3 regions of the Stappia sp. genome follow, and region 3 is predicted to be linked to each of the others. Evidence: predicted binding sites of a transcription regulator. Region 3 holds the regulator's gene; each other region holds the start of a gene.
The links. The regulator LexA, encoded in region 3, represses DNA repair genes until DNA is damaged. The targets are predictions, from matches to a motif close to TGTTCNNNNTGTGTTCNG.
Positions count from the first base shown of each region.

Region 1: ABL312_RS00295 (DNA recombination protein RmuC) is a predicted target of LexA. The motif match lies at 5,447-5,464, and genes of this name have one in related genera.
Region 2: ABL312_RS01885 (PA0069 family radical SAM protein) is a predicted target of LexA. The motif match lies at 7,369-7,386, and genes of this name have one in related genera.

Region 1 is NZ_CP157793.1:63,581-73,138, reverse strand. It holds gene dapE (succinyl-diaminopimelate desuccinylase) at 1-847, shown strand, start outside; gene ABL312_RS00325 (hypothetical protein) at 859-1,452, shown strand; gene ABL312_RS00320 (DUF2189 domain-containing protein) at 1,558-2,427, shown strand; gene truA (tRNA pseudouridine(38-40) synthase TruA) at 2,394-3,218, opposite strand; gene ABL312_RS00310 (N-acetyltransferase) at 3,257-3,784, opposite strand; gene fmt (methionyl-tRNA formyltransferase) at 3,818-4,768, opposite strand; gene def (peptide deformylase) at 4,841-5,359, opposite strand; gene ABL312_RS00295 (DNA recombination protein RmuC) at 5,465-6,679, shown strand; gene ABL312_RS00290 (glyoxylate/hydroxypyruvate reductase A) at 6,807-7,751, shown strand; gene ABL312_RS00285 (hypothetical protein) at 7,775-8,200, opposite strand; gene ABL312_RS00280 (NlpC/P60 family protein) at 8,621-9,541, opposite strand.
Region 2 is NZ_CP157793.1:410,163-419,720, forward strand. It holds gene smc (chromosome segregation protein SMC) at 1-2,299, shown strand, start outside; gene ABL312_RS01855 (AtpZ/AtpI family protein) at 2,510-2,932, shown strand; gene ABL312_RS01860 (F0F1 ATP synthase subunit A) at 3,023-3,781, shown strand; gene ABL312_RS01865 (F0F1 ATP synthase subunit C) at 3,861-4,088, shown strand; gene ABL312_RS01870 (F0F1 ATP synthase subunit B) at 4,212-4,763, shown strand; gene ABL312_RS01875 (F0F1 ATP synthase subunit B) at 4,774-5,253, shown strand; gene ABL312_RS01880 (ribonuclease HII) at 5,406-6,071, opposite strand; gene ABL312_RS01885 (PA0069 family radical SAM protein) at 6,170-7,192, opposite strand; gene ABL312_RS01890 (hypothetical protein) at 7,494-7,724, opposite strand; gene ABL312_RS01895 (AraC family transcriptional regulator) at 8,036-9,019, opposite strand; gene ABL312_RS01900 (cupin domain-containing protein) at 9,503-9,558, shown strand, end outside.
Region 3 is NZ_CP157793.1:1,441,488-1,451,045, forward strand. It holds gene gltA (citrate synthase) at 1-1,187, opposite strand, end outside; gene gltX (glutamate--tRNA ligase) at 1,406-2,836, opposite strand; gene ABL312_RS06275 (ComEC/Rec2 family competence protein) at 3,092-5,953, shown strand; gene lexA (transcriptional repressor LexA) at 6,196-6,912, opposite strand; gene glp (gephyrin-like molybdotransferase Glp) at 7,189-8,403, opposite strand; gene moaC (cyclic pyranopterin monophosphate synthase MoaC) at 8,403-8,930, opposite strand; gene trpC (indole-3-glycerol phosphate synthase TrpC) at 8,957-9,558, opposite strand, start outside.

The DNA of each region.
Region 1 (9,558 bases), 1.4 Mb from region 3:
GAAGGGCGGGATCGCGGCCTTCGCGGCCGCCGCGCTCGATCTCGTCGGCGCAAGGGGCGGCGCGCTGTCCGGCACGCTGTCCTTCCTCATCACCGGCGACGAGGAGGGCCCGGCGGTCAACGGCACGGCGAAGCTGCTCGACTGGGCGAAGGCGCAGGGCCATGTCTTCGACGCCTGCATCCTGGGCGAGCCGACCAACCCGGCCGCCCTCGGCGACGCGATCAAGGTCGGACGGCGCGGCTCGGTGTCGGGCACGCTGACGGTCACCGGCGTGCAGGGCCACGTCGCCTATCCGCATCTGGCAAAGAACCCGGTGCCGGATCTGCTGGCGCTGGTCGGCGCCTTGACCGGGCTGACGCTCGATGCCGGCAACGACCGCTTCCAGCCGTCCAATCTGGAAATCACCTCGCTCGATGTCGGCAATCCGGCCTTCAACGTGATCCCGCGCCAGGCGCGCGCGCGCTTCAACGTGCGCTTCAACGACACATGGTCGGTGGAGAGCCTGCGCGCCCACCTCAGGGCCACGCTCGAGGCGGTCGGCCCGCTGACCTGCGACTGGGATCTCGCCTTCACCGAGGACGCCTCCGACAGCTTTCTCACCCATGACGAGACCCTGATCGCCGCGCTTGCCGACGCCATCGAGGCGGAGACGGGCAAACGCCCGGAGCTGTCGACGGGCGGCGGCACCTCGGACGCGCGCTTCATCAAGAACCACTGCCCCGTGGTCGAGTTCGGCCTCGTCGGCCAGACCATGCACCAGGTCGACGAGCGCGTCGCCACCGCCGACCTCGACCGGCTGGCGGCGATCTACCGCCGGTTCCTCGACGCCTATTTCCCGGCACACTGAAAGCCCGCGCCATGCCGAGCCTTGCGGAGATCCAGCGCTCCACCGCCGCCGCCTGGAACCTGCTGCTGAACCGGCCCGGCGCGCTGGCCGGCTTCGACACGAGTTTTGCCGGCTTCTGGCGCTCCTTCTCGGTGATCCTTCTGCTGCTGCCGCTCGTTGCGCTGGCCTCGCTCTCCGAAGCACGCGTGCTCGTGAGCGGCGAGGCCGCCGACGTCGCGCCCCTGTCGCTGGAGCTCTTCCTGACCGCGCGGGCCGTGGCGCTCGGCCTCGACTGGGTGTTCGTGCCGCTGGTGCTCGCGCTGATCGCCGGCCCGCTCGGCGTCGGCGCGGGCTATGTCGCCTATGTGGTGGTGCGCAACTGGTCGGCGCTCGTCATGGCGCTGGTGACCGCGCCCCTGTTCGCGCTGCACCTCATCGGGTTCCTGCCCGGCGGGCTGCTGATGCTGTTCCTGCTGGTCGCGACACTGGTCTTCGTGCGCTACCGCTACATCGCGACGCGGGTGACGCTCGGCTGCCCGCCCGTCGTCGCCGGCGGGGTGGTGGTGCTTGAGTATCTCTCCGGCATCGTCCTGAGCGAGGCGACGGCCCGGCTTTTCGGTCTATAGGGGTCCGCCCAACGTCGCATGGCGGGCACGCGCGGTTCGGCTTTGCGACACGGCGTCGCAGTGGCATTCTGTCTCCAAACGACAATCCATCCGGAGGAGACAAGAATGACATCCAGCGACACGACCACCGCGCCCGTGCACGCTCCCGCCCGCCCGGACCCGACCCGGGTCAACGCGATCACCTTTCAGACGATCGTCGACGCGCTCGGCGCCGGCATGCGGGATTTTCGCACAGCTCCGGTCTTCGGGCTGTTCTTCGGCGGGGTCTACGCCATCGGCGGCATCGTCGTGCTGATGACCGCGTCCGCGCTCGGCATGCCCTATCTCAGCTATCCGCTGGCCGTCGCCTTCGGTCTCGTCGGCCCGTTCATCGCGGTCGGACTGTATGAGGTCAGCCGGCGACTGGAGAGCGGACAGCCGCTGACCTGGGGCGGCGTGCTCGGCGTGATCTGGGCACAGCGCCGCCGGGAACTCGCCTGGATGGCCTTCGTCGTGCTCTTCGTCCAGGTCATGTGGATGTATCAGGTGCGCCTGCTGCTGGCGCTGTTCCTCGGTTTCCAGTCCTTCGCCAGCTTCGCCGAATTCGTCGACGTGGTGGTGACCACGCCCGAAGGCCTGATGTTCCTGCTGATCGGCAATCTGGTCGGCGCCGCCCTGTCGATCATCCTGTTCTCGCTGACGGTGGTGTCCTTCCCGATGCTGCTCGACCGGGACGTCGACTTCATCACAGCGATGATCACCAGCGTGCGCTCGGTGGTCACCAGCCCCGTCCCGATGATCGGCTGGGCGATCATCGTCACGGTCACGCTGCTGGTGTCGATGCTGCCGATCTTCATCGGCCTGCTGGTCAGCCTGCCGATCCTCGGTCACACCACCTGGCACCTCTACCGGCGTCTGGTTCCCCCGGCCCCGGCCGAGGGGAGCGACGGGACGACGGCCGCTCAGCCCTCCGAGGCCGCGTCCGGCCCGGCCTGAGCGCCCTCACCGGCCAGCCAGGCGGCGCGGGCCTCGCGGTCCGCGTCCGCACCGCGATAATCGACGCGTGTCAGATAGAGCCCGTCCGGCGGGGCGACGGGCCCGCAGGCCTCGCGGTCGCGCGCGGCAAGCGCGGCGGCGACCTCCGCCGGACCCCAGCGCCCCTCGCCCACCAGCCGCAGCGTGCCCACCATGGAGCGCACCTGATTGTGCAGGAAGGAGCGCGAGCTGCACTCCGCGATCACGGCGTCACCCTCGCGCCATACGCGGAAGGCTTCCAGCGTCTTCCAGGGGCTCTTCGCCTGACAGCGCGAGTGACGGAAGGTCGTGAAATCGTGATGGCCGACGAAGACCTGCGCGGCATCGTTCATCGCATCGGCGTCGAGCGGCTTCTTCACGTGCCAGGCAAGCCCCCGGTCATGGGTCAGCGGCGGCAACCGGTTGGCGATGCGGTAGCGATAGTGCCGGCGGATCGCGGAAAAGCGGGCGTCGAAGCCCTCATGCATCGCCTCGACCGCGAGGATCGCCACCGGGTCGGGCTGACAATGGAAGTTGAGCGCGCCGAAGACCGTGCCCGTCGGCCAGTCCTTGTCCAGATCCACATGCACCACCTGCCCGAGCGCATGCACGCCGGCATCCGTGCGCCCGGCCGCGCCGATGGTGACCGTCTGCCCGCAAAAGGCGGCGATGGCGCGCTCGATCACGGCCTGCACGGAGGGGCCGTTGGCCTGACGCTGCCAGCCGACGAAGGGCCGGCCGTCGTATTCGACGGTGAGCTTGTAGCGGGGCATGTGCGGGGTGCCTGACGGACGGGAGTGCGGAACGGCGTCTAGTCGAACGCCTGGAAGGGCGTTGCGAAACTGACCTCGATGGGCAGCGCGGCGCGCGCCGCGTCGGTCAAGGCCAGCGCCTGAAAGAAGGCGCCCGCGTAAGGCGCGCGCACCTTCTTCGCCAGTTCCGCGTCGAAGCCGAAGCGCGGGAAGAAGGCCGGCGGGCCGAGCACCAGCACGAGATCCTCATCCCGGTCGGCAAGCTCGCGCAGGCTCGCCTCCAGAAGCATCGTCGCGATGCCCGTGCGCTGACGGTCGGGGCGCACGGCGACCGGCGCGAGGCAGGAGATCGCCAGCCGATGCGCGGGACCGGCGCCGGTGACCCGCGAGAAGGCGACATAGCCGTCGATCGTTCCGTCGGGATCGACCGCCACCCGCTCCATCACCAGCGCGCCGCAGCCGCGCAGCTCCGCGACGAGGCGCGCCTCCGTGTCCTGGCCGAAAGCGGCGGCGAGCAGCAGCGCGATCGCGCCCGCGTCGCCCTCGGCGACGGGACGGATGACGGGTTCGGGCAAGGGATGGGTCATGAGGTGCATCCGCGGTGATGGGTGGGCCACATCTTACGCAATCGTCGCGCCGACGCGAAGCTGCGCGCCGCGCTGAAACTCGTCGACGCCCATCGGCTTGCGCCCGGCGCGCTGAACCTGCACGAGCCGCACCGCGCCCGCGCCACAGGCAATGCGCAGCCCGCCCTCGCCCCCAGGCGACAGAACGGTTCCCGGCGCGGCGGCGTCTTGCTCCGTTTCCGTCTCCAGCGCGCTGCGCAGGATCTTCACCCGTTCGCGCTTGCCGCCGATCTCCATCTCGCACCAGGCGCCGGGGAACGGCGACAGGCCGCGAATGTGATCGTGCACCGCGCGCGCGGGCCGGGTCCAGTCGATGCGGGTCTCGGCCTTGTCGATCTTCTTTGCGTAGGTCACGCCGTCCTCGGCCTGCGGCGTCGCGCTCAGCCCGCCGCGCGGCAGCGCCGCCAGCGCGCGCACCATCAGATCGCCGCCGAGCGCCGCGAGCCGGTCGTGCAGATCGCCGGCGGTCATCGTCTCGTCGATGCGCACCCGCTCGGCCATGTAGACGGGGCCGGTGTCGAGGCCGGCCTCCATCTTCATCACCTCGACGCCGGTTTCGGCGTCGCCCGCCATGATGGCGCGGTTGATCGGCGCCGCGCCGCGCCAGCGCGGCAGCAGCGAGGCATGCAGGTTCAGACAGCCGTGCACGGGCGCGTCGAGGATCGGCTGCGGCAGCAGCAGCCCGTAGGCGACCACCACGGCGACGTCAGGGGCAAGGTCGGCAAAGCGCGCCTGTTCGTCCGCGTCCTTGAGCGAAAGCGGCGTGCGCACCTCGATGCCGAGCGTTTCGGCGGCCCGGTGCACGGCCGACTTGCGCTCCTCCATGCCCCGGCCCGCCTTGCGCGGCGGCTGGGTGTAGCAGGCGACGACATCATGCCCCTGCCCGACGATCTCCATCAGGGTCGGCACGGCGAAATCGGGCGTGCCCATGAAGACGATGCGCAAGGTCATGCGGGAGCCCTTGTCCTGTCGGGTGTGTCCTGTCGGATGTGTCGAGGCGGCGTGACGCGGGCCGGCTCAGGCCTTTTGCGTGAGCCGCGCCTGTTTCTGGAACTTCTTGACCACCCGGTCGCGCTTCAGCTTCGACAGGTGATCGATGAACAGCACGCCGTTGAGATGGTCGATCTCGTGCTGCAGGCAGGTGGCGAGCAGGCCGTCGGCCTCGATCTCGCGCGCCGCGCCCTCGCGGTCGAGGAACTTCACCCCGATCCGGGCCGGGCGTTCGACATCCTCGTAGTACTCCGGGATCGACAGGCAACCCTCCTGATAGGTGGAGCGCTCCGGCGATTCCCACACGACCTGCGGGTTGATCACCACCATCGGATCGGGCTCCTCGCCCTCGCGCGCCACGTCGAGAACCAGCATGCGGGTCGGCACGCCGATCTGGATCGCGGCGAGCCCGATGCCGGGCGCGTCGTACATGGTCTCCAGCATGTCGTCGGCGAGCTGGCGCACGCCGTCGTCGACCGTTGCCACGGGCTCGCTGACCAGACGCAGCTTAGAGTCCGGAATGATGAGGATGTCGCGTTTCGTCATGGCGGTGAAATATGCAATCCGGCGGGCAAGGTCAACGCGTGCGAACCACGGGAGCCGCCATGAGCGGCGTTTCCGGCGGGGGCACGATGTTCTATATTTGTTTCCATGGATGCGATTCTCTTCTCCATCGCCGGGCGCCCGGTCGCGCTCGGCGAGGCCCTGCTGGCCGGCGGCGCGACGCTGGGCGCGGCCCTGATCCTCTGCCTGGGGTTGCTCGTGCGCCTGTCGCGGGGGCGCCGGCGGGCCGAGCGGATCGCCCGCGCCCAGGCGCAGGCGCTGGAGGCCCGGATCGCCGATCTGCTGAAGCTGCAATCGGAAATGACCGGCCGCATGCAGACCATGGCCGAGGTTTTCGGCAGCCGTCAGGGCGATCTGGTGCGCGCGGTGAACGAGCGGCTCGACGGCATGAGCCACAAGCTCGGCCAGTCGATGGCGGAGAGCACGCGGCGCACCCACGACGGATTGCGCCACCTGCACGAACGCCTCGCCGTGATCGACCGGGCGCAGACGACGATCCGCGACCTGACGGGGCAGGTCGGCGACCTGCGCGCCGTGCTCGCCGACAAGCAGACGCGCGGCGCCTTCGGTCAGGGGCGGATGGAGGCGCTCATTCGCGATGCGCTTCCCGCCGACGGCTACACCTTCCAGGCCACGCTTTCGAGCGGCGTGCGGCCGGACTGCCTGATCCATCTTCCGAACGACGCACCGCCGCTCGTCATCGACGCCAAGTTTCCGCTGGAGGCGCACACGCAGTTGCGCGCGGCGCGCGAGCCCCAGGCGCTGAAGGCCGCGCGCGCCCGTTTCCGGCGCGACATCGGCAAGCATCTCGCCGACATTCACGCGCGCTATCTCATCCCCGGCGAGACGCAGGACACCGCCTTCCTCTTCGTGCCGTCGGAAAGCGTCTTCGCCGAAATCCACGAGCAGTTCGACGATCTAGTCCAGCGCGCCCATCGGCTGCGGATCGTCATCGTCTCGCCGACGCTGCTGCTGCTGTCGATCCAGGTGGTGCAGTCGGTGCTGAAGGACGCGCGCATGCGCGAGGAGGCGCATCTGATCCAGGCGGAGGTCGCGCATCTGGTGGAGGACGTCGACCGGCTCGACCAGCGCGTGCGCAAGCTGCAGAGCCATTTCGGGCAGGCCGGGCGCGACATCGACCAGATCCTGATCTCCACCGACAAGATCTCCCGGCGCGGGCGCGGCATCGGCGCGCTGGATCTCGACCCGCCCGAGGACGCGGAGGACGCGCCGGCCGCCGGCGACCACGACGAAGCGACATCTGCCGCACCGGGCCCGCGTCTCGCCCAAGCCGGGGATTGAGGGCCGGCGATTGGGGTCCGAGCCCGAAAAAACAAGGACTTCGCCCTTCCCTGCCCCCGTCCCGGCGCGCTATCAGCACATGACGACGACACACAATGACGACACATGGCGCGGGAGGACACGACGCATGGCGATCCTGATTGCAGTCACGGGATGGGACGCGGGCCCCTGGGCGGAGCGGCTGCGGGCGCGTCTTCCGGATCGCGACATCCGAATCTGGCCGGACGCCATGGGCGATCCCGCCGACATCCGCTATGCCCTTACCTGGAAGGCACCGGCGTCGGCGCTCACCGCCTGCCCGAACCTTCAGGCCGTCTTTTCGCTCGGCGCGGGCGTCGACCATCTGCTCGGCCAGCAGGGCCTTCCGGACGTGCCGATCGTACGCGTGGTCGATCCGGATCTCACCGGACGCATGAGCGAATGGATCACCCTTCAGGTGCTGCTGCACCATCGCCAGCATCTGCGCTATGCCGCCCAGCAGCGCCGGCACGAGTGGACGCCGCATGCGCAGGCAGCCGCACGCGACGTGCGGGTCGGCATCCTCGGTCTCGGGGTGCTCGGGGCGGATGCGGCCGAGGTTCTCGTGCGTCTCGGCTACCGGGTCGCAGGTTGGGCGCGCACGCCGAAGGATCTCGCCGGCGTGGAATGCTTTGCCGGCGAAGAGGCCTTCGACGCCTTTCTGGCGCGCACCGACATTCTGGTGAACCTGCTGCCGCTCACCCCGCAGACGCATGGCCTGATCGACCGCGGCGTGCTGGACAAGCTGCCGCGCGACGGCGCGCTCGGCGGTCCGGTCTTCATCAATGCCGGGCGCGGCGGCAGCCACGTCGAGGCCGACATCGCGCAAGCCCTGCGCGACGGGACGCTGATCGCGGCGAGCCTCGACGTCTTCGAGACCGAACCGCTGCCGGCGGACAGTCCGCTGTGGGATCTGGAAACCGCCGTCGTCACGCCGCATATCGCGGCCGACAGCGACCCGGATGCGATCATCGACTATGTCGCCGCGCAGATCCGCGCCTTCGAGGCGGGCGCGGACCTGGAAAACCGCGTCGACCCGGCGCGCGGCTACTGAGGATCGGCTTGAGCCCGGGCGCGTCAGCAGTGGAAGCGGCGCGCCTGGGAAAACCACAGGTCGACGATGGCATGGGCGACGGGTTCCATCGCCCGCACGCTCGCGGCCTTCTGATACACCGCGTCGAAGGGCGTTTCGGCGGCGGCCGGAACGTCATGCGTGACCGCCACCAGCGGCAGGGTGGCGGCGTCGTAGCGCTGGCGCAGCGCGCGCGCCAGATCCTGACCGCTGCGCCCGGGCAGGCGCAGGCGCGACACCACGCAGTCGAAGGGAGGGCCGGCATCGCCCGGCCGCGGCACCGGCATCAAGCCGAGCGCCGTCTCCGCCGAACTCACCCGGCGAATGCGGATGTTCGCGGTCACCCGCGCCAGCGCATCGCGGAAGAGGCGCGCTTCGTCGGGGTTGTCCTCCACATGGAGGAAAACCGCATGGGGTATCACGTGCAACATGGTCGTCGGTCTGGTCCGTCCGGGCGCACGCCAGCCGCCGTCAGGGCCTGACGGCGCGCGCTCCTCATCACTCTCTTGCAAGATTCACGCGCAAGATCCTTGCGCGAACGACCGGGCCCCCGCCGCCGTGCCGCGAACGCATCATCGTCCCGGCGCATCGTCCTGTCCCGATCCCGCCTTGCCGCTGCCCTCCCCCGGCGCGCAAGGCGTCACAGCCCTATTGCTTTTCGTCCGACTCTGCAAATGCTTTCCGCACCAAACGATCACCTGTTCAAAAGAAATACAATCATGAAATAATTAGAAAAATTCTTGGAACGGAATTGCCCGAACGGCGTCACTTCCGGAAGTTTCTTCTCCATCCGTGGACCCGCCCCATCGGCGGTCTTGCAGCCACCTGGTCAGATCGGGCCGCGCGCGGCGTCAGGACCGGATCGTCAGGCGGCGCAGCGCGGTCACCGCGCCCCATTCGCTGGCCGCGATGCGCGCCACGGCGACATCGAGGGATTCGCTCGCCACGGTCATCGTGAAGCCGTTGGCGTGCAGCAGGGTGCGCGCGTCCTGCAACACGCCGACGTGCCCTTTCCAGAACACCAGATCGCCACGCCGCGCGCCCTCGAAGCCGGCTGCCAGGTCGAGCGGCGTTCCGGCCGCGCGCTCCTGCATGTCGGTGTCGCGCGGGATCGCGATGCCGGCCTCGGCCGCTGCAAGCTGGATCAGCGCCGAGCAGTCGAGCCCGAGCGAGGTCCGCCCGCCCCACAGATAGGGCGTGCCGAGAAACGCCTCGGCCACCGCCACCCAGTCGGACACCGTGCGATCCAGCGGCACGAGATGGCGGGCGACCATCGCCGAGCCGTCGTCGAGAAGCGCATAGTCGAGCCCGCGCGTCGTGGTCCGGTCGACCACCCGCACCCGCGCGCCGAGCGAGATGCAGCCAAGCGGGGGAAATTTCAGATCCGCCCGCGGATAGCGGAAGCTGCGCAGCGCCGCGACCCGATGCGTCGGCGGCGGACCGGCGGGCACGAGTGCTGCCTGCGGCAGGTAGCCGACATAGCCGTCGGTCGAAAGCTGACCCCAGGCCCAGCCGTCCTCGCGGGTCTCCAAGACGGTGACGGTCTCGCCGTGCAGCGCCTCGGTGTCGATGGAACGCGCGGCATCGGGAGCGGGACGCAGGGCGACGCTGTCGGCGGCAACCTGCATCGCCGTGCCCTCGACGAAACGGGCCGACGTCGCGCGCCCGCGATAGGCGGCGGCCGCGAGATCGCTCCGCACCGGATGCAGCCGCCGGTCGAAGTCGGCCGGGTCGAAATCATCGAGATCGAAGGCGTCGAGATCGCGGGTCATGCGCGCCCTCCCTGTGG
Region 2 (9,558 bases), 1.0 Mb from region 3:
CGAGGAGCAGGCCTCCGCGGCCGCGCGCCGGCGCCAGTTGACCGAGACCCAGGCGAGCGCGCGGACCCGTGTCGACCGGCTGACCGCGCAGCACGACGAGCGCGCCGCGCAACTGGCCGCGCTCGAGGCCGAACTGGAAACCGCTCCGGACCTGGAGGCCGGACGCGAGGCGCAACTGGTGGCCGACGAGGCGCTTGCCGCCGGCGAGGAGGCCGCGCTCGACGCGGAGGAGCGCACCGGCGCCGCCCGCGCCGCGCTGGAGGCGGCCCGCGCGCCGCTGTCGGAGGCGCAGGCGCAGGTCTCGCGTCTGGAAACCGAGGCCCGCACGCTTGCCGATATCCTGGCGGAAGGGCAGGCGGGCGACTGGCCGGCGGTCGTCGAGGCGATGACGGCGGAGCCCGGCTACGAGACCGCGCTCGGCGCCGCGCTCGGCGAGGATCTGGACGCGCCGGTGGGCGGCGCGGCGCCGATGCGCTGGGCCGAAGCCGGCTCCGAGACCGCCGGCGATCCGGCGCTGCCCGAGGGGGTCGCGCCGCTGGCGCGCTTCGTGTCGGCGCCGGCCGCGCTCGCCCGGCGGCTGGCCCAGATCGGCGTGGTGGACGCCGAGCCCGCCGCGCGACTTCAGCCGCATCTGAAACCGGGGCAGCGCCTCGTTGCCCGCGACGGCGGCCTGTGGCGCTGGGACGGTTTCACTGTATCGGCGGATGCGCCGACGGCGGCCGCGCAGCGTCTGGCGCGCAAGAACCGGCTGGTCGCGCTGGAGGAGGAGATCGCCGAGGCGCAGGCGCGCCGAGATGTGGCCGCCGAGGCGGTCGCAATGGCCGAGGGCGATCTGGCCGAGGCCGGCGAAACGGAACGCGCGGCCCGTCAGCGCATCAAGGATCTGCGCGCGGCGGCCGAAGCGGCGCGTCAGACGGTGGTGCGGTTGGAGCGTGCCCACGCGGAGGCCGATGCCCGCCGGGTCGGGCTGGTCGAGACCTGCGCGCGGCTCGCCGCCGATCTGGAAGAGGCGCGCGCCGCCTTCGCGCAGGCCGATGCGGATCTGGCGGCGCTTCCCGACGACGACGGCGTCCAGCATGAGCTCGAAACCGTCCGCGCCCAGGCGGCGGATGCACGCGCGGCCCTGGCGCGCGAGCGCGCGGCCGCCGACAGCCTGCAGCGCGAGGCCGACATGCGCCGTCGGCGGATGGACGCCATCGCGCGCGAACGGGCGAACTGGAGCCAGCGCACCGCCGGCGCCCGGCAGCAGATCGAGACCCTGCGCGAGCGCATGGCGCAGGCCGAGGACGAGCGCGCGGAGCTGCTGGAAGCGCCCGACGAGATCGAGCGCAAGCGCCGCGAGCTGATGAGCGAGATCTCCAGGGCCGAGGAGCGGCGCCGCGAGGCCGACGATGCGCTGGCGCGCGCGGAAAGCGACCAGCGCGAGGCGGACCGCGCCGCGCAGGAGGCGCTGGCCGCGCTCTCCTCCGTGCGCGAACGCCGCATCCGGGCCGAGGAACGTCTCGCCGCCGCCAAGGGGCGCAAGAGCGAGGTCGAGGCGCTGATCGACGAGGCACTGGAGGTCTCCGTCGCAGCCCTTCCGGAGCTGGCCGGGCTGAAGGAGGGGGCGCCGCTGCCCGACCCGGATGCGCTGGAGCGCCGTCTCGACCGGTTGAAGGGCGAGCGCGAACGGCTCGGCGGGGTCAATCTGCGCGCCGACCAGGAACTGGCGGAAATCGAGGAACAGCGCGGCACGCTGATCACCGACCGTGACGACCTGATCGAGGCGATCAAGCGCCTGCGCGGCGGCATCTCGAACATCAACCGCGAGGCGCGCGAGCGCCTGCTGACCGCCTTCGACATCGTCAACGGCCATTTCCAGCGTCTGTTCACCCATCTGTTCGGCGGCGGCACGGCGGAACTCCAGCTGGTCGACGCCGAGGACCCGCTCGACGCCGGGCTGGAGATCATCGCCCGCCCGCCGGGCAAGAAGCCGCAGACCATGACGCTTCTGTCGGGCGGCGAGCAGGCGCTGACCGCCATGGCGCTGATCTTCGCGGTGTTCCTGACCAACCCGGCACCGATCTGCGTGCTCGACGAGGTGGACGCGCCGCTCGACGACGCCAATGTGGAGCGCTACTGCGACCTGCTCGACGAGATGACGCGGTCCACCGAAACCCGCTTCGTCGTGATCACGCACAACCCGATCACCATGGCGCGCATGAACCGTCTGTTCGGCGTGACGATGGCCGAACGCGGCGTGTCGCAGCTGGTTTCCGTGGATCTGGAGACGGCGGAGCGATTCCGCGAGGCCGTGTAGCGCCGCTGCCATGCAGCATTCCGGCCTCGGCAATTGGTGGAAGACCTCTTGCCGGCTTCTCTCGTGGCGATAATAAATCATATATATCAGATAGTTATGTTGTTTCGGCCTGTTCTTGACAGGGCCGGGGGTGCCGACTATGGTGCGCCCGGCTTCCAAGGGCACGCGGGCTTTTTTCCGGTGCGCGACACGAGAAGGGGACGGGTTCGAATGTCTCCGGACGAGAGCGACGACGGCGACAGGGATCGCAGGCTCACGGAAGCGGAATTGTCCGAGCGAAGAGACCGGCTGGTTCGATCGCTCGAGGACAGGGCGCCCAAGGTCGAGGATCCCAGGGCTGCCGCGTCTTCGGGCGCCGGACACGGGTTCGCGCAGGCCATGAAGCTGTCGACGGAATTCGTCGCGGGCGTTGTGGTCGGAGCGGGGATCGGCTGGCTGATCGACAGAGGATTGGGAACGAGTCCCTGGGGCTTGATCGTCTTCCTTCTGTTGGGCTTTTGTGCGGGCGTCCTGAATGTGCTGCGATCCGCCGGCGTCGTGGCCGAGCCTGACAGGCGGGCACAGGATGACGCGACGCATGACCGGACGCCGGGCAGCGGGACTGACCGGACGCCGGGCAATGAGACGAAGTGACCGGACGCCGGGCGGCCGGACGACAAGAACGTGAACCAGATTTCCAGGCGCGTGCGCGCCGCAAGCGACCGCTAAAGAGGGGCCGACCCGGTGGCGAACGATCCGATCTCGCAATTTCAGATCAAATCCCTTGTTCCGATCGAGGTCGGAGGTCTCGACCTTTCCTTCACCAACTCCTCGCTGTTCATGGTCGCGACGACCGCGGCCGTGGCCGCGTTCCTGATCCTGTCGACGAACGGGCGCGGGCTGGTGCCGGGGCGCTGGCAGTCGATGGCGGAGCTCAGCTACGAGTTCGTCGCCAACACCTTGCGAAGCTCGGCCGGCAATGAGGGCATGCGCTTCTTCCCGCTGGTGTTCTCGCTCTTCATGTTCGTGTTGATCGCCAACCTGTTCGGCATGTTCCCCTATTTCTTCACCGTCACCAGCCACATCATCGTCACCTTCATGCTGGCGCTGCTGGTGATCGGGACCGTCACGGTCTATGGCTTCGCCAAGCATGGCGCGAAGTTCCTGCATCTCTTCGCGCCTTCCGGCGTGCCGCCGGTGATGTACATCCTGGTGACGCCGATCGAGGTCATCTCGTTCCTGTCGCGCCCGGTCAGCCTGTCGGTGCGTCTGTTCGCCAACATGCTCGCCGGCCACATCACGCTGAAGGTGTTCGCCGGCTTCGTGGTGTCGCTTCTGGCGGCGGAAGGGCTCGGGGTCTTCGGGCCGCTGCTCTCGATCCTGCCGCTGATCATGACCATCGCCATCACGGCGCTGGAGTTCCTGGTGTCCTTCCTCCAGGCCTATGTTTTCACGGTTCTGACTTGCATGTACCTCAACGATGCGCTGCATCCGAGCCACTAGAAGTCAGTCTGGTCTGGCTCCGCACTGATGCGCGGAGCCGCCCTTTCGTCGCTGCAATCTCACTCAAGGAGCAAGTGTCATGGAAGCTGAAGCAGCAAAGTACATCGGTGCCGGTCTCGCCTGTCTCGGCATGGGCGGTGCCGCCCTCGGCCTCGGCAACATCTTCGGCAACTACCTGTCGGGCGCGCTGCGCAACCCGTCCGCCGCCGACGGCCAGTTCGGCCGCCTCATCCTCGGCTTCGCCGTGACCGAGGCGCTCGGCATTTTCTCGCTTCTCGTCGCGCTCCTCCTGCTCTTCGCCGTCTAAGGCACGACAGAGCGTCAGCGACGCGGGCTATCTGACCGGGCGCATTCGAGGCATTCGAGGATGCGCCCGGTCGGCGCTTCGCGACCTTCGTGAAGCCGAAAGACTGCGGCATTGGAGAGAGTCATGGCCACCACGAGTGCCGAAACCCAAACCGGAACCGTCGTCCCCGCCGACGCGCAGGGCTCGGCCGGCTTCCCGCCGTTCGACGGCTCCACCTACGCCTCCCAGATCCTCTGGCTCGCGATCACCTTCGGCCTGCTCTACTGGATCATGGCCAAGGTCGCCCTGCCGCGCATCAGCGGGATCCTCGAGGATCGCCGCGACCGGATCGCCGGCGATATCGCCGAGGCGAACCGTCTGAACGAAGAGAGCAACGCCGCGATCGCCGCCTACGAGCAGGCGCTGGCCGAGGCCCGGGCGAACGCCCACAAGATCGCTCAGGAAACGCGCGACAAGCTGAAGGCCGACGTCGAGCGCCGCCGCGCGGCGACCGAGAAGGATCTGGCCGAAAAGCTGTCCGCCGCGGAATCCCGGATCCGGGACATCAAGGCGGCCGCGATGGAAAACGTCGGCGAGATCGCCACGGACACCACCTCCGCGCTGGTCGAGCAATTGATCGGCAAGGCGCCGACGAAGACGGAACTGTCCAAGGCCGTCGACGGCGCGATGAAGTGAGGACCGCGTGATGGATTCTTCTGCATGGGCCCTCATTGGCCTCATTCTCTTTCTTGCCCTGCTCGCCTATCTCAAGGTGCCGGGCATGGTCGGCTCCGGGCTCGACAAGCGCGCCGACGGCATCCGCAAGGAACTCGATGACGCGCGCAGGCTGCGCGAGGAAGCCCAGTCGCTGCTGGCCGAATACCAGCGCCGTCGTCAGGAGGCCGAGGAAGAGGCCGCCGGCATCGTCGCGGAGGCCAAGCGCGAGGCGGATCGCCTGACCGAGGAGGCCAATGCCGCCCTTGAGGAAATGATCGCGCGCCGCACGGAAGCCGCCGAGCGCAAGATCGCCCAGGCCGAGGGCCAGGCCATCGCCGAGGTGCGCGGACGCGCCGCCGACATCGCGATCCTGGCGGCCGAGCATATTCTGGCCGGCAAGGTGTCGGGGAAGCCGGGCGAGGAGCTTCTCGCCAAGAGCATCGAGGAAGTGAAGGCGCGGCTCAACTGAGGCTCCCGCCGATCCTGTCCGTCATGTTTTCGCGAAACGGCCCTTCGGGGCCGTTTTTGCGTTTGGGCCGTGCTGCGGCGACTGGCGCGGCCTCGGGCGGGCGGATCCGCAATGAATGAGTCGGCGCGCAGCGACCGCCGTGGCGCGTCCGGTCAGCGGCTGCCGTCCCGTTTGGAGACGGCTGCGACGGGGCGAAAACTTCGGCGATGCAGCGGGCAGGGGCCGTACTCGGAGAGCCCGGTGGCATGCGCGGCGGTACCGTAGCCCTTGTGTCCGGCGAAGCCATAGGCGGGCCAGACACGACCCATGCGCGCCATCAGGCGGTCCCGGGTCACCTTGGCGACGATCGAGGCGGCGGCAATGCACAGCAGCCGGCCGTCGCCCTTGATGGCCGACTGGCCCGGGCAGGGCAGGCCCGGCGGCACGTCCCGCCCGTCGATCAGACAAGCGGCCGGCGCCATGTCGAGTGCGGCGGCGGCCTTGCTCATCGCGGCCAGCGTGGCGGCGCGGATATTCAGCCGGTCGATGGTCGCGGGGGCCGCGAAGGCAACACCGACGTGTGCCCGGCCGAGGATCTCCTCGTAGAGACGCTCGCGCGTGGCCGCGCTCAGGGTCTTGGAATCGCCGAGCCCCTGGGGAAGATCGTCGTAATCGAGGATGACGGCCGCGCAGGCGACCGGACCCGCCCAGGGGCCGCGCCCGGCCTCGTCGATGCCGGCGAGGCAATGGCCGAAGCGCGACGCCAGTCCGCGCTCGACGCCTGGATCGAGGCGGGCGGGGAGGTCGAGCGACAGGGCGGTCTTAAGCGCGAAGTCCATGGCACAATGCTTACAGCGACCGGCGCGCGCGGCAATGTGCGGGGCCGCGGCCCCCGTCACTTGTCCACCGCCGTCGGCACGCCACGGCGCGCGTGCCGTCAGAAGAGCTGCAATTGCACCCCGCCTGCGGACGGCGGGGCAAACAGATCCGTGGCGAGCGGTCTTCGGCGCGTATTGAGCCCGAGCCGCCGGCAGGCGAGCGAGAAGCGCTGCGCGAGCTGGCGGGCATAGGGGCCCTCGCCGCGCATGCGCTTGCCCCATTGCGCGTCATAGTCCTTTCCTCCGCGCATGGAGCGCACGAGGCTCATCACATGGCGGAAGCTGTCCGGACGGTTGCGCAGCAGCCAGTCGCGAAACAGCGGACTGACCTCGATCGGCAGGCGCAGCAATATATAGCCGGCCTCGGCCGCGCCATGCTCCTGCGCCGCGTCCAGAATGCGTTCCATCTCCGAATCGGTCAGCGCCGGAATCACGGGCGCGACCATCACGGAGGTCGGGATCCCCGCCTCCGACAACGCCCGGATTGCGGAGAGCCGGCGGGTGGGCGTCGCGGCACGTGGCTCCATGGAGCGGGCGAGCTTGCGATCGAGCGTGGTGACGGAGAGCGCCACCTTGACGAGACCGCGCTCGGCCATCGGGGCCAGAAGATCGAGATCACGCAGGATCAGAGCGGATTTGGTGACGATGCCGACCGGATGGCTGCAGCGGTCGAGCACCTCCAGGATCTCGCGCATGATGCGGCGCTCGCGTTCGACCGGCTGATAGGGGTCGGTGTTGGTGCCGATGGCGATGGTGCGCGGCTTGTACCCCGGTTTCGCCAGTTCGCGCTCCAGCAGTTCGGCCGCATTCGGCTTGACGGTGAGTTTCGTCTCGAAATCGATGCCCGGAGAGAGCCCGACATAGGCATGGCTGGGACGGGCGAAACAATAGATGCAGCCGTGTTCGCAGCCGCGATAGGGATTGATCGACCGGTCGAAGGAGATATCCGGCGATTCGTTGCGGGTGATGATCGTGCGCGCCCGCTCTTCGTGCACCTCGGTCTTGAGCGGCGGCAGATCCTCCAGCGTCGCCCAGCCGTCGTCGAAGGCCTGCGAGCTTTCGCGCTCGAAGCGCCCGGCCATGTTGAGCCCGGCGGCACGACCCCGGGCGCGGGCCACGAGACTGTCTCCGGGCTGCCCGGAGACAGTCGGCCCGGCGCCGGTCTCGTCGGCGGGGGGCTGGTCCCGGGACACGGAGAGGGGATCGGGGATCGGGGCGGCTGACACGGGCGCGGTCCTTGTCCTGTCGGTCACAGGAAAGGAACATAACAGGAACAATCGGCGCGAGGAAGTCCTGTTGATCTGCGCCGGCGCGTTTGTCCGAACGCAAGAGGCCACCCCGGTGCGACACCGGGGTGGCCTTTATGTGAAAGGAGGACGAGGATCAGCCGTCCGTCTCGGTCGCGGCCGTGAATTCCTCCTCCGACAGCGTGCCGTTGGCATCCGCATCGGCTTCGGCGAAGGCCGCCATCGTCATGTCGGGCATGGCCGCCGTGACTTCGGCGTAGGTCAGCTCACCGTTCTGGTCGGCATCCAGCTCCGCGAAGCTCGCAGCTTGCGCCGCCGCGGCAGTCGCAAAGGACAGGGCGGCGATGGTTGCGATGGTCTTCTTCATGGATCTAGCCTCCGTTCTTCATTCTGGATGACGGCGCTCCGGACGTCCGGGTGAAGCCGTCAGCGAACGACCTCCTGCCGTCCACGAGAAACAAGATCGTTTCCGATGGTGGTTGCTAAATGAAAATCGAAGGGAAATATCATGAAGAGATAATGGCGCTCCAAAGACGTGTCAAAATATAGAAAATAAACGCATTAAAATGTGTCGATCGAAGTATCGCGCAAAACGTATTTATTTTAGAATATAATGGGGCTTATGAGGCGAATTAATTTCGCCATATTTTTTTAAGGTTACGATGGGGAAGATGATATTTATCTTCCGCGCCTGAGTGTATCGCTCGGACGCTCTCCGTAGGCGGAGCGATAGGCGCTGGCGGCACGTCCCAGATGCGTGAAGCCGGACGCGTAGATCAGATCGGTGACACTGTCGTCGCCGACGCCGCCGAGCAGGCGTTCGCGCAGCAGGGCCAGGCGGCGGGCCTGAATGGCCTCGGTCAGCGTCTCGCCGCGATGGCGCTTGAAGGCGGACTGAAGCGCGCGCAGCGAGCATCCGCAGTGACGGGCGAGCGCGGCGTGGTCGATGGCGTCGTCGATATGGGCGTCGATGTAGTCGAGCGCATCGGCGATGCGGCGCGGCTCGCCCCGGGTGGTGTCGGGCAGGCGAAACAGGGCGGCGCGCCGGTCGTTGTCGTGGGTCCACAGCAGCGAGTGCGCGACCGCCTGGGCGATCTGCTGCAATGCGGCCTGGCGCTGCGGCGCGTCGTCCTCGGCCAGCCGGGCGAGATGCGCCACCTGCATCGCGATGGTGCGCCCGGGTTCCGTGTCCAGTTTCAGCGTCGGCGCGAAGACGATTTCCTCCACCGGCGCGTCCAGATAGGCGGCCATGGCCTGTTCCAGCGGGCTGCGGTCGAGCATCAGGATCAACTGGCCGCAGGAGGCCCGCCATTTCATGATCGTCGGCCGGGTGGGCGACAGGAGCGAGGCGGCGCGTCCGGGCCGCGTCTGGCTGATGTCGCTGCCGCAGGCGATGTCCGCGCCGCCCCGCACCGGGATCTGCAGGAGAAAGAATTTCTCCAGGCAGCCGGGGTCGATCTCCACGTCCCCGCCATAGGCGACATAATTGATGGACCCGCCGGGAAAGCGGCGGCTGTTGTGAACGGCGGAAAAGGTCTGGGCACGGTCGAGCGGCTTCAGCCGGTGCGCGCAGAAGATCCGCCCGACTTCCTCCTCGGCCCGGGCAACCTCCCGGGTCGCGACCTTGACATGGGCGGCAAGCGGCAGACGTGCGCCCGTCATCCGTGCCCTCCGGCTAGAGCAATTTCAGCAAAAGTTGGAGACTTTTGCGCTCGTGAAATTGCGTGAAAACAAAGTTACAGAGCATTTCGAATGCGTCAGCGTTCACGGGAAATGCTCTGGTGTGCTGCGGCTTTGCGCCAGGCTCTCTCTGGAGTATGCGCCCGGGCGTGCCGGTGCGCGGGGTGTTCGCGCGGGTCGTTCGCCGACCCTTGTCATATCCTACGAGACTAACACGCGCCGATGGCCGCGTCATGCTGCGCCGCAACGCAGGCGCCCGGGGGCGTCCTTCCGGCGCGCCGGCTTCGCTGGATGGATAATCGCGTCGCCCAGCGGATAGACCCGGTTCGCTCACCTGCGCTTTGCTCGACGTCTCAGAGGACATCCGGCGCCGCCGAAGAGCGGCATCTCCAAAAGGGCCGGATGAGAGGAGACAGTCGCCGCGCGCCATGCGGCCCACGCGGCGGCGCAATCGGGAGTGAGACAATGAAGACGTCCGTCGCCAACATGGTTCAGGTGAACACCGACCCGGGCATCACGGC
Region 3 (9,558 bases):
TGGGCGATCCAGCCGACGGTGCGCGCCAGCGCGAACAACACGGTGAACATGTTGGTCGGGAAGCCGAGCGCGCGCAGCGTGATGCCGGAGTAGAAATCGATGTTCGGATAGAGCTTTTTCTCGACGAAATATTCGTCGCTCAACGCGATGCGCTCCAGCTCCATGGCGACCTCGAGCAGCGGGTCGTCCTTGAGGCCGAGCTCGCCGAGCACCTCATGCGTGGTCTTCTGCATGATGCGCGCACGCGGGTCGTAGTTCTTGTAGACCCGGTGACCGAAGCCCATCAGGCGGAAGGGATCGTTCTTGTCCTTGGCGCGGGCGATATACTCGGGAATCTTGTCGACGGTCCCGATCTCCGCCAGCATGTTGAGCGCTGCCTCGTTGGCGCCGCCGTGCGCCGGACCCCACAGGCAGGCGATGCCGGCCGCGATGCAGGCGAAGGGATTGGCGCCCGAGGACCCGGCGAGACGCACCGTCGAGGTCGAGGCGTTCTGCTCGTGATCCGCATGCAGGATGAAGATGCGGTCCATGGCGCGCGCCAGCACCGGATTGACCTTGTACTCCTCGCAAGGCACCGCGAAGCACATGTGCAGGAAGTTCGACGCATAGTCGAGGTCGTTGCGCGGATACACGAAGGGCTGGCCGACGTGATACTTGTAGGCCATCGCCGCGATGGTCGGCATCTTGGCGATCATGCGCAGGCTCGCGACCATGCGCTGATGCGGGTCGGAGATGTCCGTGCTGTCGTGATAGAAGGCCGAGAGCGCGCCGACGGTGCCGACCATGATCGCCATCGGGTGGGCGTCGCGACGGAAGCCGGTGAAGAAGCGCGACATCTGCTCGTGGATCATCGTGTGATAGGTCACACGATTGACGAAGTCGTCCTTCTGCGCCTTGGTCGGGAGTTCGCCGTAGAGCAGCAGGTAGCAGCTTTCCAGGAAGTCGCCGTGCTCGGCCAGTTGCTCGATCGGATACCCGCGATACAGCAGCGTGCCCTTGTCGCCGTCGATGTAGGTGATGCCGGATTCGCAGGAGGCGGTCGACGTGAAGCCCGGATCGTAGGTGAACGCGCCGGTCTGTCCGTAGAGCGATGCGATGTCGATCACATCCGGTCCGATCGAACCGGGACGGACAGTCAGGTCCCAGGACTCGTCGCCAATCGTAAGCTTGGCCGTCTTCTCAGTCATGCAGGCTACCCCCATGGTAAGACAGGCGCCCGGTCGGCGGTGTGGCGTCCCGAAAAAGGCGGGGGCTGACCGGCCGCGCGGGCGGGAGGAAAGGTCGCACGTTGGGTATCCCATTTGCCGGGCCCCCGCAAGCATGCGCCCCTAACGCTTTCGTCACACGATAGACGGCGGTTCGCCGGTGCCGCTGCGGCATATCGACCGGGCGCCGCCCGACCGGCTCACCCCTGTGCCTGATCGGCGATCCGCGCCAGCGATTCCGCCTGGCCGAGCACCTCCAGAACGTCGAAAATGCCGGGCGAGGTTCCGCGTCCGGTGAGCGCGGCGCGCAGCGGCTGCGCGACCTTGCCGAGCTTCAGGTCGGCCTCCTCGGCATGGGCGCGGACTGCCTGTTCCGTGGTCTCCGCGGTCCAGCTTTCGAGCGCAGCGAGCTTGTCATGCACGCCGGCAAGCGCTGCGCGCGCGCCCTCGGCCTCGAGCAGCTTGACCGCCTTTTCGTCCAGATCGAGCGGGCGCTCGACCCAGAGATAGCGCGCGCTTTCAACGAGTTCGACGAGTGTCTTCGCGCGCTCCTTGAGGCCGGGCAGGGCGGCCTTGAACATCGCCTTATGGCTGGGATCGGCGAGCCAGGCGGCGACGGCATCGCCGCCCTCGGCATGCGGCAGGAAGGCGGCGAGATCGCGCATCAGCGCCGCCTCGTCCTCGCTGCGCATGTAGTGGCCGTTGAGGTTCAGCAGTTTCTGAAGGTCGAAGCGCGCCGGCGACTTGCCGATGGCCTCGAGCCCGAACCACTCGATCAGCTGGTCGGTGGAGAAGACCTCCTCGTCGCCGTGGCTCCAGCCGAGGCGGGCGAGATAGTTGCGCATGGCCGCCGGCAGGTAGCCCATGGCGCGATAGGCTTCCGCGCCGAGCGCGCCGTGACGCTTCGACAGTTTCGCCCCGTCGGGCCCGTGAATGAGCGGGATATGCGCCATCACGGGCACCTCCCAGCCGAGCGCCCGATAGATCAGCGTCTGGCGGGCGGCGTTGGTCAGATGGTCGTCGCCACGCACGATGTGGGTGACGCCCATGTCGTGATCGTCGACGACCACGGCGAGCATGTAGGTCGGCGAGCCGTCCGAGCGCAGCAGCACGAGGTCGTCGAGATCCTTGTTGGGAAACACCACACGTCCCTGCACCTGGTCGTCGACCACGGTTTCCCCGTCGAGCGGTGCCTTGAGGCGCACCACCGGCTTCACGCCGGCCGGGGCCTCGGACGGATCGCGGTCGCGCCAGCGCCCGTCGTAGCGCGGCGGGCGGCCTTCCGCGCGCGCCGTTTCGCGCATTTCGGCCAGTTCTTCCTGGCTTGCATAACAGTAATAGGCCTTGCCGGCGGCGATCAGCTGATCGGCGGCTTCACGATGCCGGTCGGCGCGGGCGAACTGCGAGATCGGCTCGCCGTCCCAGTCGAGGCCGAGCCAGGACAGGCCGTCGAGGATCGCGTCGATGGCGGCCTGCGTGGAGCGCTCGCGGTCGGTGTCCTCGATGCGCAGCAGCATCTTGCCGCCGTGATGGCGGGCATACAGCCAGTTGAACAGCGCGGTGCGCGCGCCGCCGATGTGCAGGAAACCGGTGGGCGAAGGGGCGAAACGCGTGACGACGGGAGCGCTCATGAACGGGCCTCGAAGGTAGCTGGCGGAAGGGCCGGACAACGACAAGCGGTGTGCCGCGCGGCACGAATGCGCAACCGTTCGGCGCATGCGCGCCTTGCGCGCATGTCGGTTGCAATGCACCCTGTCTGTCCGGCGCGCGATCGGCGTTCATGTAGCACAGGCGCGCGCCCGGGCCAAAGCTGGAACGCGCTGCGCGCCGGCGCTTTCCGCGCCGGTTTTTCGCGGCAACACACCAGGGACGAGACGCGAGGGGCGATGGGAGCGGGCCGGTCTGTCGATCCGGAGGAGCGGGGCGGGCCAGACGGCGATGCCGGCGCGCAGGTCGACACGGCGCGCGATCCGCGCCCGCGCGGACCTCCGCGAGGGGTCGCGCATCCGCTTGCGGCCTTCTTTCGGCGCCGGGCGCGGGAGCGCGATGCGGCGGCGGATGCCGATGCGGACGAGGGGGCTGGTGGTCGATTTCGCCGAGCGGTCGAGGCGGAGCTTGCCTATGGGCGCGGGCTCGTCTGGGCTGTCGTCGCCTTCGTGTTCGGCATTGCGCTCTATTTCGCCCTGCCGGCGGAGCCGAGTCCGATTGCGCTGACGCTTCTGGCCGCTGTGCTGTGGGCAGCGGCCCTGCGCCGGCGACGGGCCGGTCTGGCAAGCGCTCTGGCCCTCGGGGCCGCGATGCTCGCGACCGGCGCGGCCTGTGCCAGCCTGCGCACGGCGCTGGTGAGTGCCCCGGTTCTGCAACACGCCCGCAGCGCAGAGGTGGCCGGCTTCGTCGAGGCGGTCGAGGGCCGCGACAGCGGCTATCGCCTGCGTCTCAGCGTCGTCGAGATCGACCGCCTGCCGGCGGCGCTCACCCCGGTGCGGGTGCGCCTCGCCGTGCGCGGCGATGATCCGGCGCCGCGCGTCGGGGAGGCGGTGCGTGTGCGCGCCCGGCTGATGCCGCCGCCGCGCGCGGTCATGCCCGGCGGCTACGATTTTTCCATGCGTGCCTTCTTCGACCGGCTGGGGGCGACGGGCTTCGCCTTCGGCGCGCCGGAGCCCGCCGAACTCGGGCCGCCGCCCGTGAGCCTGGCGATGCTGGCCGCAATCGCACAGCTGCGCGGCGCGATCGCGCAGCGGGTGTTCGACAGTCTTGGCTCCGGGGCGGCGGGCGGGCTTGCCGTGGCACTCATCGTGGGCGACCGCACGGCGATCCCGGACGAGGTGACCGAAGCGCTGCGCACCGCCGGCCTGGCGCATATTCTTGCGATTTCCGGTCTGCACATGGCACTGTTTTCCGGGGCGGTCTTTCTCGTTCTCAGGGCCGGTCTCGCGCTGTCGCCGCGTCTGGCGTTGGCGCATCGGATCGACCTCTGGGCGGCCGGTGGAGCGCTTGCCGCCGCGACCTTCTATCTCGCGATCTCCGGCGGGGCGATCGCCACGCAGCGCGCCTATGTGATGATCGCGCTCATGCTGGTCGCCCGGCTGCTGGGGCGGCGGGCGCTCTCCCTGCGCAATGTGGCGCTGGCGGCCCTGCTGATCCTCCTCGTCACGCCGGAGGCATTGCGCGAACCCGGATTCCAGATGTCGTTCGCGGCCGTGGTCGCGCTGATCGCGTCCTATGAGGAACTGCTGCGGCGCAAGGCGGCGCGGCCGCCGAAGGAGCGGGTCGAGCATGGGATTGCGGTGCGGGGCGTGCTCTTCTCGGGCAAGTGGCTCGGCGGCATTCTGCTGACCTCGCTGATCGCGGGCGCGGCGACCGGGATCATCGGCGCGCATCACTTCCACCGGATCGCGCCGCTCGGACCGCTGATCAATCTGATCGCGATGCCGGTGGTGAGCCTCGCGATCATGCCCATGGCCGTGCTGGCGCTGGCGTTGATGCCCTTCGGGCTCGAGACGGCGCCGCTCACCCTGATGGGCGCGGCCCTCGATCGGGTCGTCGCGGTGTCCCACTGGGCGCACGCGCAAACGCCAGGCGGCGGGGTGCTCGGCGCGCCCTCGCAACTCGCGACGCTTCTGGCCGTCGTGGCGGCGGGCGGGCTCCTGTGCCTCGCGCCGCGCGGATACCGACGGCTGTGCGTCGTGCCGCTTGGTTTGGCGGCGGCGGCTCAGGCGCTGCATGTGCGCCCCGACGTGCTGATTTCCGACAGCGGGCGCGTTGTCGCCGTGCGCGACGAAACCGGCGCGCTCACCGTGAGCGGCCGCCCGGGCAGCTTTCTGAGCGAGATGTGGCTGCGCGCCGACGGGGTCGACGGCGAGAGCCTGCGCGACCGCGGCATGTCGGCGCGCACGCGCCGCTGCGACGACACGGCCTGCGTGATCCTCGCCTACCCAAGCGACGGCGCGGGTCAAATTCCGGGGGGCGGCGACGGCGGGCGGGCCGGTGACACCGCAGACGGCGGCGCAGACGACGACACCCCGCCGCATGCCCGGCGCCCGCGCGAGACCGTGCGGCCGCTGGTGATCTCGCTGGTGCGCGAGGCCTCCGCCTTCGCGGAGGATTGCCGGCGGGCCGACATCATCGTCAGCGAACTGCGGGCACCCGCGAACTGCGCCGCGCGCGCGGTGTTCGACGCGACCCGGCTCGCGCGCACGGGCACCGTTGCCCTCTACCTCGGGCCACCCGAGCCGGCGGCTGAGACATTGCGCGCGGGCGGTTCCGACATCGGCGCGTCGCATCCTTCGTTTCCCTCGAATGAGGCGGACACATTGCCGGCTCGGCAGCCCGAGCGTCCGGGCGCCGAGATCGCTCCGCCCGGGGAGCGGATCGGTCTTTCCCCGGCGGTTCGCGACGAAGGAATCCTCATGACGGTCGCCGAGACACAGCCGGAGACGCCCAAGGGAGAGTTGGCCGATGGAGAGCCACTGGACGGAGAAGTTCCTGAGAGAGGAGGGGCCGCGCGAATACTGGTTGAGCGAAAGCCGGATGAGGGAGACGCGGCCTTAGAAAGGCGAAACGCCACCGAGGTGGCTGTCGGCGCAAACGCTGGCACAGCGCATGCCTCCCGCGCGCCGCCGGTCTCCGATCCGCCGCCCACGACGGAAGAGCGTGCACCGGCGCCCGGCGTCCCGACGATCCGCGTGCGCCCGAGCTACGCCGGCTGGCGCCCCTGGCGTTCTGTGCCGCGCACGGAGTTCAGGTAACCGGGCTAAGGTATCCGACCCCAAACACCCCAACCCAGGCACCCCAACCCAGCCACTCGAACTCAGCCACTCGACCGCAGGAACCCTGGCGCAGGCACCCGGGCTCAAGTCGCCGGCCCGTGCAGGGACGCCGCACATCAGCCCCGCTTCACCGGCCCGGGCAGACATGTTCTGACGTCCCTCGGTCGCCGGACCCGACCGAGGCGGCGTTCGGGTCGGGCCGCACCCTGTCGCAGTGACCCTCAGTAGCGGCGGAACAGGGACACCAGCTTGCCCTGGATGCGCACGCGACCGGGCCCGAAGATCCGCGTTTCATAGGCCGGATTGGCCGCTTCGAGCGCGATGGAGGCGCCCTTCTTGCGCAACCGCTTCAGCGTGGCTTCCTCGTCGTCGATCAGGGCGACGACGATTTCGCCGCTCTCGGCGCTGTCCGACTTGCGGATCACCACCGTGTCGCCGTCGAGAATGCCGGCGTCGATCATCGAATCGCCACGCACTTCGAGCGCGTAATGTTCTCCGCTGCTCAGGAGGTCCGCCGGCATGCTCACCGTGTGGCTGTGCGACTGGATCGCCTCGATCGGAACACCGGCCGCGATTCGCCCCATCACGGGGATGGACACGGTCTCTCCCTGCGGCTCGGGCGGCGGGGCCGACGGGGACGGCGCCTCCGCCTTGCCGCGCGAGCCCTCGATGACGGAGGGAGAGAACCCCTGACCGCGCGGCGCGGCAAGACCGGGCGCGACGGACTCGGGCAGCTTGACGATCTCCAGCGCGCGCGCCCGGTTCGGCAGGCGGCGGATGAAGCCGCGTTCCTCCAGCGCCGTGATCAGGCGGTGGATGCCCGACTTGGACTTCAGGTCCAGCGCGTCCTTCATCTCGTCGAAGGAGGGCGGAACGCCGGTTTCCTTCAGCCGCTCGTGGATGAAAAGGAGCAATTCGTGTTGCTTGCGCGTCAGCATCCGCCGGGGTCCCCACTCGCCATCTCGCCGAAAACGGCCCTCTCGACACAAACTGTCAAGGCGGCACCGCACACCGGCCGTCGTCCAGACGTCATCCGGCCCTTTGTGTCGCAGGCAGGCCGGGCCCGGGTCCAAGTGCCCCGGCTTGCGCTCCGGCCCGAAACGCCCTCGACTCGAGGCTACGGACAAATCATGAACATAGTCTAACCGTTCTTGCCTTGTTCCACAACCGTTTGTCGTGGCGGCAGGACGCGGCGGGCGCGCGGAAGGGAGAATTCAGTGTTCGGGCAGGCGCAGGACCGGCACCGGCGTCCCGGCGGTCAGGGCCGGGGCGTGGGGCGGGCGGACGACAAGCGCGTCGGCGCGGGCAAGGGTCGCGAGCATCGAGGAATCCTGCCGCGCGAAGGGCTCGACGCTCTCGCGTCCTTGTGCGTCGGTGCGGATCGCGGCGCGCAGATAGTCCTCGCGCCGGTCGTTTTCGCCGACGTCGACGGCGAGCGGCAGCTGTTCCGCGCGGCGCGGATCTTGCGCGCGGCCGAGCAGCGCGCCGATCAACGGGCGCAGGAACAGCAGCGAACAGACGAGGCTCGACACCGGGTTGCCGGGCAGGCCGAGCACCCGCATCTTGCCGATGTGACCGGCCATCAGCGGCTTGCCCGGCCGCATGGCGATCCGCCAGAAGGCGAGATCCATGCCTTCGTCGCCGAGCACGTCCTGCACCAGGTCGTGATCGCCGACCGAGGCGCCACCGAGGGTGACGAGAATGTCGGCGCCGAGCCGATCGGCGGCCCGGATCTTCCCGGCCAGCGCCTCCTTGCGGTCGGGGGCGATGCCGAGCTGATGCGCCTCGGCGCCGCAATCTTCCGCAAGGGCTGCGACGCCGGCGTGATTCGAGGCGATGATCTGGTCGGGACCGGGCTCGGTACCCGGTTCCACGAGTTCATCGCCCGTGGCGAGAATTGCGACGCGCGGCCGCCGGCGCACCGGAAGGTCCGCGTGGTTCATGGCGGCGGCAAGCGCCAGATCGCGGAAACCAAGCCGCGTGCCGGCGGTCAGCAACACCTCGCCGGCGGAAAAATCGAGCCCGGCCGGTCGGATGAAGCGGCCGGCGGCCGCCGGTTCCGTTGCGGTCAGCCGGTCGCCCTCGCGCGTCGCGTTTTCCTGAATGAGGATCGTGTCGGCGCCCTCCGGCACCGGCGCGCCGGTGAAGATGCGCACCGCCTGTCCGGGGCCGACCGTGCCGGAAAATCCATGCCCCGCCGGTGCCTCGCCGATCACGGTGAGCATTGCCGGCACCGTGGCGATATCGGCGGCGCGCACTGCGTAGCCGTCCATGGCGGAGGCCGGGAAGGGCGGTTGCGTGCGCGTGGCGGCGAGATCCTCCGCCAGAATGCGGCCGTTGGCGCGGTCGAGCGGCACGCGCTCGCTCTCCAGCGGCGCGACCCCGCCGAGCAGCCGCGCCAGTGCCTCGTCGACGGAGATCAGCGACATCAGCCGGCGGTCTCCGAGGGGCTGCCCGCGAGCGCCCCGGTCTCGGGATCGAGCGCCCAGTCGCCGGACTTGCCGCCGGACTTGGCGACGACGCGCACGGCCTCGATGACCATGCCCCGGTCGACGGCCTTCGCCATGTCGTAGATCGTCAGGCAGGCGACGGAGCAGGCGGTCAGTGCCTCCATCTCCACCCCGGTCTGGCCGGCGAGCTTGGCATAGGCGGTAACGCTCAGGCCCGGCAGTGCGTCGTCCGCGACGATATCGACGGTGACCTTGGACAGGGCCAGAGGGTGACACAGGGGAATGAGATCGTGGGTGCGCTTGGCCGCCATGATGCCGGCGATGCGCGCGGCCGCGATCACGTCGCCCTTCTTCGCATTGCCGGAGCGGATCATCTCCAGCGTTTCGGGCCGCATGCGCACGGATCCTTGCGCGGTCGCCTCCCGCGTCGTGACGTCCTTGGTCGAGACGTCGACCATGCTGGCCGCGCCGGTCTCGTCGATATGGGTGAGCTTGGGCGAGGTCATCGAACCGGCTCCGAAGGTCAGACGGGTTACTCGGCGGCGGCGCTGCCCGCGCCGCGCGCCAGCAGCGTCCGGGTGGCGCCGGCGACGTCGTCCTGGCGCATCAGGCTTTCGCCGATCAGGAAGGTGGTGATGCCGACCCGGCCCATGCGCTCCAGGTCGGCAGGCGTGAACAGACCGGACTCGCCGATGACCATCCGCCCCTCGGGAACGCCCGGCGCCAGCGTCTCGCTGGTTTCCAATCGCGTCTCGAAGGTCTTCAGATTGCGGTTGTTGATGCCGATCATCGGCGAGGAGAGGCGCAGGGCGCGCTCAAGCTCGTCCGCGTCGTGGACTTCCAGCAGCACATCCATGCCGAGATCGAGGGCGGTGCGTTCCAGCTCGGCCGCGCATGGATCGTCGACGGCTCCGAGAATCACCAGGATGCAATCCGCGCCCCAGGCGCGGGCCTCGAAGACCTGATAGGGATCGTAGAGGAAATCCTTGCGCAGCACCGGCAGGGCCGTCGCGGCCCGCGCCTGCGCCAGATACTCCGGCGCGCCCTGAAACGACGGCGTGTCGGTCAGCACGGAGAGGCAGGCCGCCCCGCCGGCCTCATAGGCGCGGGCGAGCGCCGGCGGGTCGAAGTCCG